Regions from separate parts of the Mesorhizobium sp. M0074 genome, predicted to be linked through region 1. Evidence: riboswitches for the same ligand, from Rfam matches in the RefSeq annotation. Region 1 holds a riboswitch; the other holds the start of a gene.
The links. Region 1 has a riboswitch for S-adenosylmethionine ahead of NKJ73_RS31415 (O-succinylhomoserine sulfhydrylase). Riboswitches for the same ligand answer to the same signal wherever they lie in the genome.
Positions count from the first base shown of each region.

Region 2: linked by a shared signal. The riboswitch ahead of metX (homoserine O-acetyltransferase MetX) and the one ahead of NKJ73_RS31415 (O-succinylhomoserine sulfhydrylase) in region 1 are both predicted to bind S-adenosylmethionine.

Region 1 covers NZ_JAMYUM010000034.1:35,798-41,082, reverse strand. Annotated here, with positions in the region: gene NKJ73_RS31430 (Hsp33 family molecular chaperone) at 1-50, shown strand, start outside; gene apaG (Co2+/Mg2+ efflux facilitator ApaG/CorD) at 57-449, opposite strand; gene NKJ73_RS31420 (glycosyltransferase) at 676-1,830, shown strand; gene NKJ73_RS31415 (O-succinylhomoserine sulfhydrylase) at 1,867-3,057, opposite strand; SAM riboswitch at 3,128-3,205, opposite strand; gene NKJ73_RS31410 (2'-deoxycytidine 5'-triphosphate deaminase) at 3,341-4,435, shown strand; gene NKJ73_RS31405 (hypothetical protein) at 4,452-4,904, opposite strand; gene araD1 (AraD1 family protein) at 4,932-5,285, opposite strand, start outside.
Region 2 covers NZ_JAMYUM010000013.1:93,412-98,696, reverse strand. Annotated here, with positions in the region: gene NKJ73_RS18875 (SDR family NAD(P)-dependent oxidoreductase) at 1-3, opposite strand, end outside; gene NKJ73_RS18870 (DUF1330 domain-containing protein) at 239-559, shown strand; gene NKJ73_RS18865 (hypothetical protein) at 645-992, opposite strand; gene metW (methionine biosynthesis protein MetW) at 1,123-1,737, opposite strand; gene metX (homoserine O-acetyltransferase MetX) at 1,853-3,022, opposite strand; SAM riboswitch at 3,099-3,176, opposite strand; gene hisC (histidinol-phosphate transaminase) at 3,316-4,425, shown strand; gene NKJ73_RS18845 (prephenate/arogenate dehydrogenase family protein) at 4,432-5,285, shown strand, end outside.

The sequences.
Region 1 (5,285 bases):
GCTCGAAGCAATATGACTTCGACCCGGCGGAGTTTGCAGCGGCCGGATGACGGCCGTCAATTGACGGTGCGCCGCATTCCCGGCAAGTCGAGCGAGAAGGCGGGGATGGCGACGTCGAACGTCTCGCCCCGCTTGTTGCGCATGGTGTAGTGCCCGACCATGATGCCGGACGGCGTCGAGAGCGGGCATCCAGACGTATACTGATAGCTGTCGCCGGGGTTGAGTCCGGGTTGCTCGCCGACGACCCCGGGGCCGCGCACTTCCTCGACCTTGCCGGTGCCGTCGGTAATGTGCCAGTAGCGCGACAGAAGCTGCACGAACTCATCCGACTGATTGTCGATGGTCACCTGATATCCCCAGACATAGCGGTTTTGCGGCGGGTCGGAGTGATCCTCCAGATAGAACGGCCTGACCTGCACTTCGATGTTGCGGGTGACGGCGCTGTACATAAACTGCTCCAAAGCAATGTAGATGGAACTTCGACGCTCAGCGCAGTTTGATCAACGATGCGCGTCATCTCCTTGCCCGACTCGAGCGCAGGTGCCGAAAAACAATGTCATTTAAGTGACACATGACAATGATGGTGTGCAGGCTTGTGCCGGGCGACTCAGCGTTCTGTCGAATTGTTGAAAACGGCCGTCATGCGGCCGGCACTTCTGGAGTGACCAGATCTCGATGGAACCGACATTCGCAGCCGCCCTCCTTTCCATAGCCCTCCTTCTTTCAAATCTCGCCAGCATCCTGTTAGCTTCGCTGAAGCTGAAGCGACCAGGCAGGATCGCACCGCCCGCGGCCAACGCGCCGCCGGTATCGATCGTCATCCCGGCGCGCGGCGTCGAGCCGTTTGCCGAAGAGACGCTGGAGCGCGCCTTCTCACTCGACTGGCCGCGCTACGAACTCATCTTCTGCGTTGCCCATGCCGACGACCCGGTGGTCAAGCCGATCACCGCCGCAATGGCGCGCTTTCCAGCTATTCGCGCCCGTCTTCTAGTCGGTGACGACCGCATCAGCGGCAATCCAAAACTCAACAATTGCGTGAAGGGTTGGGAAGCGGCGCATTATAGCTGGGTCATCCTTGCCGATTCCAACGTGCTTATGCCGAGCGACTACGTCCAGCACCTGATGGCGGCGTGGCGGCACGACACCGGCCTCGTCTGCTCGACGCCGATCGGCTCGCGGCCGGACGGCTTCTGGGGGGAGGTCGAATGCGCCTTTCTCAACACGCTGCAGGCACGCTGGCAGTACGCCGGAGAGGCGCTCGGCCTCGGCTTCGCGCAGGGCAAGAGCATGTTGTGGAATAAGCCGATGCTCGACGCCAATGGCGGCATCTGCGCGCTTGCTGCCGAGATCGCCGAAGACGCCGCCGCGACCAAGCTGGTCAACGGGTTCGGACTGCGGGTCAATCTTGTCGCCTCGCCCTTCGAACAGCCGCTCGGCCGGCGCACGTTTGGCGAGATCTGGTCGCGGCAGGCGCGCTGGGCGCGGCTGCGCCGCGTCACCTTCGCGCTGTTCTTCGCCCCCGAGATCCTGATCGGCGCAGCGCCGCCGCTGGTGCTGGCGCTGAGGGCGGCGGCGGCCGCCGGCGTCAGCCTGCCGGCAACCGCCATCGCCGTGCTGGTCGCGGCCTACCTGCCGGAATGCGCCTTGGCCTCGGCCAAGGGATGGCACCTGTCGCTGCGCACCATCCTGGCGATGATGGCGCGAGACCTGATGCTTCCCGCCATTTGGGCGCGCGGATGGCTGAGCGGCGCCGTCGACTGGCGCGGCAATGTGATGACTATCCAGACCAAGCCCGTCGCGGAGCTGGAAGAGACCCCGTCCGGCGCCTGATCGGCGCGTCCCCGCTCGCCTCTATTCGGCCAGCCCTTATCCGGCAACTCTCAGTGCCTGCTCGATGTCTTCGAGCAGGTCGTCGGCGTCCTCAAGGCCAACTGACAGCCTGAGCGTTCCCGGTCCGATGCCGAGCTCGGCGCGGGCCTCATCGGTCAAGTTCTTGTGCGTCGTCGTCGCCGGATGGGTGATCAGGCTCTTGGCGTCGCCGAGATTGTTGGAAATCAGCACGACGTCGAGTGCGTTCTGGAAGGCAAAGGCCGCCTGCTTGCCGCCCTTCACATCGAGGCAAATCAGCGTCGAGCCACCCGACATCTGCTTCTTGACCACCGCCGCTTGCGGGTGGTCGGCACGGCCAGGATAGATGACACGGGCGATTTGCGGGCGCTCGGCGAGGAAATCCGCGATGCGGCCGGCACTTTCCGTTTGCTGGCGTACGCGTAGCGGCAGCGTCTCCAGGCCTTTCAGCAGCGTCCAGGCATTGAAGGGCGAGAGGCTTGGGCCGGTGTGGCGGAAATAGTCATGCAGGTTCTCGTCGATCCATTTCTTGTCCGACAGAACGATGCCGCCAAGACAGCGCCCCTGGCCGTCAATATGCTTCGTGGCCGAATAGACGACGATGTGGGCGCCGAGCTGCAGGGGTTTCTGCTGCAAGGGCGTAGCGAAGACATTGTCGACGATCAGCCTGGCGCCGATCGAATTGGCAAGTGCCGCGACGGCGGCGATGTCGATCACCTCCAGCGTCGGATTGGTCGGGCTTTCCAGAAAGAACAGTTTGGTGTTCGGCTTGACCGCCTTTTCCCAATTGGCGATGTCGGTGCCGTCGACCAGCGTTGCCTCAATGCCGTATTTCGGCGCCAGCGTCTCGACCACCCAGCGGCAGGAGCCGAACAGCGCGCGCGCCGCGACGATATGGTCGCCCGCCTTGGCGCTGCACAGCAGTGCTGCCGTCACCGCCGCCATGCCGGATGCCGTGGCGCGCGCGTCCTCGGCTCCTTCCAGCGCGCACATGCGTTTCTCAAACATGTCGACCGTCGGATTGGCATAGCGCGAATAGATGAAGCCCGGCTCCTCGCCCTTGAAGCGGGCCTCCGCCGCTTGCGCCGTCTCGTAGACATAGCCTTGGGTGAGATACATCGCCTCGGAGGTCTCGCCGAAGCCGGAACGCAGCGTCCCGGCATGCACGAGTGCGGTCTGAGGCTTCCAGTCGCGCTTCTTGGTCATCATTCCATCCAAACACCAAAATTGGTCCAAACAACAAAAAACCGGTCGCGAAAGTCGCAACCGGTCCATATGGCCTTGCGGCCCGACGGTCCTTTAGCGACTTGTTTAACGTGGCTGCAAGCCGACCGGCCAAATCACCACGGGATAACGAGCTTTAGACCCGCGCCACGCTTGCGTCAATTGCCGGCATGATTAAGAGGGTTGTACCAAGCAGGTGCCAAAGGCGTCCACGGTCGGACCTGCGACAGAACAAGACCTCGCCCGGCGTTCGAACGGAGCCAGACCCTTGCGGCAGACAGGCATTCTTCCCGATCAGGATATTTCCGCGCTGTTCCAGACGGGCGCGCTGAAATCGCCGCGCACGCTCGATTCCGATCAGATCCAGCCGGCCAGCCTTGACCTCAGGCTCGGCGACAAGGCCTGGCGGGTGCGTGCTTCCTTCTTGCCCGGCCCGGACTACAGGGTTGTCAACAAGCTCGACCGGCTGAAGCTGCACGAGATCAACCTCGCCGAAGGTGCCGTGCTGGAAACCGGCTGCGTCTACATCGTGCCGCTGCTCGAAAGCCTGGCGCTGCCCGCGCATATTTCCGCCTCGGCCAACCCGAAAAGCTCGACCGGACGGCTCGATATCTTCACCCGGGTAATGACCGACCGTGGCCACGAGTTCGACAAGATCGCCGCAGGCTATGAAGGTCCGCTCTATCTGGAGGTCAGCCCGCGCACTTTCCCGATCGTCGTGCGCACCGGCTCGCGGCTGTCACAGATCAGGTTCCGCACCGGCAATGCGCTCTTGTCAGAAAGCGAGCTGCACGAGTTGCACCGCGCCGAGATGCTGGTCGCCACCGAACCACCCAACATCTCAGGCGGCGGCATCGCGCTGTCGATCGACCTCGACGGCGACAAGGATGGGCTTGTCGGCTATCGCGGCAAGCACCACACCGGCCTGGTCGACGTCGACAAGCGCGCCGCGCAGGATGTCGTCGATTTCTGGGAGCCGCTCTACAAGAGCGGTGCCGGCGAGCTGGTGCTCGATCCGGACGAATTCTATATTCTGGTGTCGCGCGAGGCGGTGCATGTGCCGCCAGTCTACGCCGCCGAAATGACGCCTTTCGACCCGCTGGTCGGCGAGTTCCGCGTCCATTATGCCGGTTTCTTCGACCCGGGTTTCGGCCATTCGGCGTCGGGCGGCACCGGCAGCCGGGCGGTGCTCGAGGTGCGCAGCCACGAAGTGCCGTTCATCCTCGATCACGGCCAGATCGTCGGACGGTTGGTCTACGAGCACATGCTGAAACGGCCGCAGGCGCTCTACGGCACAGATCTAGGCTCGAACTATCAGGCGCAGGGCCTGAAACTGTCCAAGCATTTCCGCGTCGCCCGCTGATCTTGTTCGCAGGCCATCAGCCGCGAAACAGATATTCTTTCGCGGCGCCAAGGCAGCCATGAAACTGACCGACAAAGAGCAGTTCTCGCACTGCCAATCGCTTCTTCCCCCAAAAACCTCTGGTTTGCTTCTCGTCGTCAAGTGAGGCGCTTGAGCTGGACTGCAAGGGGAACAACTGCTTGCCGAGACATCCCAGCACATGGGCTCTGGCGGAGTCGATACCGCAGGCTCTGCCATTGTCGTTCAGTCTGTCAGCGCGGAGTGCGGACGTCATGCGATCCGCGTTGCGCATCAGAAAGCTCACTTGCGATTTCGAATAGCCGGTGGCCAGAAGCCGGTCAGTCATCGACATTCGGGCTTCGCGATAGGATCTTGCGCTGCATTGTCCGGCGCTGTAAGCCGCTGGGGAGAAATAGGCGAGGAACAGGACTAAACTTACGAACACAGTGCCAATCCGCAGGCCGTTCATTTCTCGCCCCTGAATTATGTCACCAGTTTACAACGCCTTCACCGCCACCTTCACCGGCTGCTCGATTTCAAGCGGGTTGCGCAGAGGCAGGCCGAAATCCTGCGCCTCGATTTCGAATACGTCACCGGCCTCGGTCCTGATGCCGTCGGCGAAGGACAGCGTCGCCGTGCCGAACATGTGTACATGCACGTCACCCGGCTGGCGGAAGGCCGAGTATTTGAAGTGATGATGCTCGAGATTGCCAATGGTGTGCGACATGTTCGCCTCGCCCGACAGGAACGGCTTTTCCCAAAGCAGCTTGCCGTCGCGTAGGATGCGTGAAGCGCCGCGGATGTCGGACGGCAGGTCGCCGATCAGGATCTCCGGGCCGAACGAAGCGTT
Region 2 (5,285 bases), on a different contig from region 1:
CATGGATCACCTCTCGTTCCCGGCCGCCGGACCATCCAGGCGCGCTCATCGATAAGGACAGCGCAGGTGGGTGGAAATCATCGGTGCCAGGCGGAAATATCTTTCAGGTGACGGCAGCCGCGCGTCGGTTTTTGTATTCAGTGTCATTACCTCTGGGGTAATCGACCAGCGCACTACGTCTCGGCAAAATGCTCCCATCAAGCCGGTTGTCCGGCCTTCGACCACAAGGAGACACGCCATGACCGCCTACGCCGTCGCCCATATGCGCCAGGTCACGCCGGGGCCGCAGATCGTCGAGTACCTGCACAAGATCGATGCCACGCTGGAACCGTTTGGCGGCCGCTTCGTGGTGCACGGAGGCGAGGTGGAAATCGTTGAAAACACCTGGCCGGGCTATCTCATAGTCATCGAGTTTCCCAACCGGCAGCAGGCACGTGCATGGTACGACTCGCCCGCCTATCAGGAGATATTGCCGCTGCGCACCGGCAATTCCCAGTCCGACGTGGTCTTCGTCGACGGCGTCCAGCACCCCCACAAGGCCACGGACGTGCCTGAATAGGGGGAATGATCGGGTACAACCGGCGTCTATGGTGCCGCCATCTATCTGGCGGCACCGAATTTGGATCGCGTCTGCATCGGCAGCTTCACCGCCCCTGCAGCACCTTGATCGCGTTGGACATGTCGCCATGCGACAATGCAGCCAGGTAATCCGAGTAGTTGATCCTCCCGTTCGCGAAGCCGTTCATCAATCGCGTGCAGAACGTGTGTTCCAATCCGGCATCCGGGACGTTCATGAGCGCGGCGAGGTTTGCCCTTTCAACCTTGCCGAACCGCATCTTGAATTTGGTCATGCACCGCTGGATCGCCTGCCGTTTCAGCGCCGGGCTGCCGCTCAACGCGACTTGTCCATTCTGGAAATCGGTCTTCGACGTCGTGCATCCGGAAATCAAAGTGGCCGACATCAAAGCTGTTGCTAATACTAACGTCTTCATTGCTTCCCCCAAACCAACCCGTTTGAGACCTGTTAAAGCAACAAAGAATGCCGGGCAACTTCATTGGATTGAAAATTGAAAATATGGTTTCTTGCGCAGGTCTGAGGTTCGTTGCTTCTGCCTGTCAAACCTATCGTTTCAGCAGGAATACCGCTTGCTGGCCGAAAAAGTTCCAGAACCACCAAGGCATGGAGAAGCCGATCCGCTGGCCGTTGGCGTCGAGCGCGGTTGCCTTTTCCACCGTCGCGCCAAGCTCGTCGCACAGATTGACGAAGTCGCGAATGGTGCAGAAATGGATGTTGGGCGTGTCGTACCAGGAATAGGGCAGGTCCTTGGTCACCGGCATGCGGCCGTTGAAGAGCAGCGAAAGGCGCACCCGCCAGTGGCCGAAATTCGGGAATGAGACGATGGCGCGGTTGCCGATCCGGAGCAGTTCGTCGAGCACCAGCTTCGGATTGCGGGTCGCCTGCAAGGTCTGCGACAGAACGACGAAGTCGAAACCCTTGTCGGGATAGAATTGGAGATCCTTGTCGGCATCGCCTTGAATAACCGACAGGCCGCGCGCCACGCATTCGTTGACGCCGCGCTGCGACAGTTCCAGGCCGCGACCGTCGACCTTCTTGGTCGCCTGCAGCAATTCGAGCAGCAGGCCGTCGCCGGAACCGACATCCAGCACCCGCGACTGCGGCGGGATGAGATCGGCGACGACTTCGAGGTCGACGCGCTGGGCGCGGTTGACGCTCATGCGTTCGCCTCTTGCCTGACGCATGACCCTGATCCGAAAAGCCTGCAACTTTTCGGGGTCATGCGCTGATGCCTGGCACATGGTCCTGATCCGAACAATCCGCAACTTTTCGGGGTCATGCGCCGAGCCCTCTCGCCCGCGCGGCCGAGGCGATGAAGCCCTTGATGGCGGCGAACAGTTCCGGTTCGTCGAGCAGGAAGGCGTCGTGGCCGCGGTCGGTCTCGATCTCGACGAACGAGACCGAAGCGCCGGCCGCGTTCAGCGCGTGCACGACCGAGCGGCTCTCCTCGGTCGGGAACAGCCAGTCGCTGGTGAACGAAACCAGGCAGAAGCGCGTCTTGGTGCCGGCGAAGGCATCGGCCAACCGGCCGCCATGGTCGGCGGCGAGATCGAAATAGTCCATCGCCCGGGTCATGTAGAGATAGGAGTTGGCATCGAAGCGATCGACGAAGGTCATGCCCTGATGGCGCAGATAGCTCTCGATCTGGAAGTCGGCATCGAAACCAAAGGTCAGGGCTTCGCGGTCCTGCAGGTTGCGGCCGAACTTGCGGTGCAGCGCTGCTTCCGACAGATAGGTGATGTGGGCGGCCATGCGCGCCACCGCCAGCCCCTTTTCCGGCCGCTTGCTGTGCTCGAAATACTTGCCGCCATGCCAGTCCGGGTCGGCCATCACCGCCTGCCTGCCGACCTCGTGGAAAGCGATGTTCTGCGAGGAATGGCGGGCGCCGGTGGCGATCGGCAGCGCCGAGAAGACGCGCTCCGGATAGCTGGAGGCCCATTGCAGCACCTGCATGCCGCCCATCGAGCCGCCAAGCACGCTGAACAGCTGTTCGATGCCGAAATGCTCGACCAGCATCAGCTGCGCCCGCACCATGTCGCGGATGGTGATGATCGGCAGGTCGAGCCCGTAGGGCTTGGCGGTGGCGGGATTGGTCGAGGCGGGGCCGGTGGAGCCGAGACAGCCGCCGATGACGTTTGACGAGATGACGAAGAAACGGTCGGTATCGATGATCTTGCCGGGACCGATCAGCACTTCCCACCAGCCCGGCTTGCCGGTCACCGGATTGGTGTTGGCGACATGCTGGTCGCCGGTCAGCGCATGGCAGACGAGGATGGCGTTGGAGCGCGCGTCGTTGAGCGTGCCATAGGTCTGGTAGGCGATCTGGAATGGCGACAGCAGCGTGCCGGCGTCGAGCTTGAGCGGCTTGTCGGCGCCGAAACGCAACACCGGGCTCGACGGCTGGTCGGCCTCGTTGTTGGTTTTTCGCGCGCGCAAAGCGACCATCACATCTCCTTGCCCGGCCTTCAGTTGTCCACCGGTCTGGGCAACAAAAAACCGGCCATGCCTTCGCAAAGCCGGTTACAAGATGCAAACGGCCCTTTAGCAAGTTGTTTAACGTGGCTGCAAGCCGACCGGCCAAATCACCACGGAACTGTAGCCGTTCTTCTATGACTCGCGCATGGCTTCGTCAACGGCAAGTTCTTGATCCCGAATTGCCGGCCCCTCGACATTCCGGGCCACGGCTTGTATTTCCGCTGCGGCTTCCGGATGGAGGCACTCTCGACGGATTTCATGAAATGAGCCAGACACCGGATCAGACACGTCCAAGGCCCCGCGCCGGCATCATGGACATCGAAGCCTATGTGCCCGGCAAGAGCGCGGCGCCTGAAGGTGTCGCCAAGGTCCATAAATTGTCGGCGAACGAGAACCCGCTCGGTCCTTCGCCAAAGGCGATAGAGGCCGCGCGCGCGGTCGCCGACAAGCTCGCGGTCTATCCCGACGGCAGCGCCAGGCGCCTGAGGGAAGCGATCGCCGAGGTGCACGGGCTCAACCCGGCGAACATCGTCTGCTCCAACGGCTCCGACGAGATTCTGGGCCTGCTGGCGCAGACCTACCTCGCGCCCGGCGACGAAGCCATCATCACCGAACACGGCTTCATGGTCTACAAGATCTACATACAGTCGGCCGGTGCCGTCCCGGTGACGGTCAAGGAGACCGATGAACGCGCCGATATCGATGCGATCCTCGCCGCGGTGACGCCGGCTACCCGGATCATCTTCCTTGCCAATCCAAACAATCCAACCGGCACCTACGTGCCGTTCCAGGAGGTCCGCCGCCTGCATGCCGGCCTGCCGCGAAACGTGCTTCTGGTGCTGGATGCAGCTTACGCCGAATATGTCCGGCGCAACGATTATGAAGCCGGCGTCGAGTTGGTGGGCAGCGCGGAAAACGTGGTCATGACCCGCACTTTCTCCAAATTGGGCCTGGGCGGGGCGCGGATCGGCTGGATGTATGCGCCAATGCACGTCATCGACGCGATCAACCGCGTGCGGGGACCCTTCAACGTCAATGCGACGGCAATCGAGGCCGGCATCGCGGCGATCCGCGACCGTGCCCACATCGAACGCAGCGTCGCGCACAACGAGACCTGGCTGGCCTGGCTGAGCGAGCAATTAAGCGGGCTCGGGCTGCGGGTGACGCCGAGCGTCGGCAATTTCATCCTCATCCACTTTCCCGAGGACAAAAAGCATTCGGCGGCGGCCGCCGACGACTACCTCAGTGCGCGCGGCTACATATTGCGGCGCGTTTCCGGCTACGGTTTTCCGAACGCGCTGCGCATGAGCATCGGCACCGAAGAGGCCAATCGCGGCGTTGTCGCAGCACTCGCGACATTCCTGAAAAGCTAGAACACCATGACCTCACCGATGTTCGAAAAGATCGCGCTGGTCGGCATCGGCCTGATCGGCTCGTCGCTGGCCCGCGTCATCCGCCGCGAGGGACTCGCCGGCCAAGTCGCGATTTCGACGCGCAGCGACGCGACGCTGGCACGGGCGAGCCAACTCGGCCTTGGCGACACCTATACGACGGATGCGAAAGAGGCGGTTCGCGATGCTGATCTGGTTATCGTTTCGGTGCCGGTCGGCTCTTCAGGCACGGTCGCCGCGGAGATCGCGCCGGCGCTGAAGAAGGGCGCCATCCTCACCGATGTCGGCTCGACCAAGGCATCGGTGATCGCGCAGATGCAGCCGCATGTGCCTGATGGCGTGCACTTCATCCCCGGCCATCCTTTGGCCGGCACCGAAAAATCGGGACCGGACGCCGGTTTTGCCGAACTGTTCGAGAACCGCTGGTGCATTTTCACGCCTCTGCCCGGTACCGATCCCGCAGCACTGGAAAAGCTCTCGGAATTCTGGCGCCGCTGCGGCTCCAACATCGACACGATGGACCCGCAGCATCACGACATGACGCTGGCCATCGTTTCGCACCTGCCGCATATCATCGCTTACAACATCGTCGGTACCGCCGACGATCTGGAGTCGGTGACCAAGTCCGAGGTCATCAAATACTCGGCTTCCGGCTTTCGCGACTTCACCCGTCTCGCGGCGTCCGACCCGACCATGTGGCGCGACGTCTGCCTGCACAACAAGGACGCCATTCTCGAAATGCTGGCGCGGTTTTCCGAGGATCTGTCCTCGCTGCAGCGGGCGATCCGCTGGGGCGACGGCGAAAAACTGTTCGACCTGTTCACCCGCACCCGCGCCGTCCG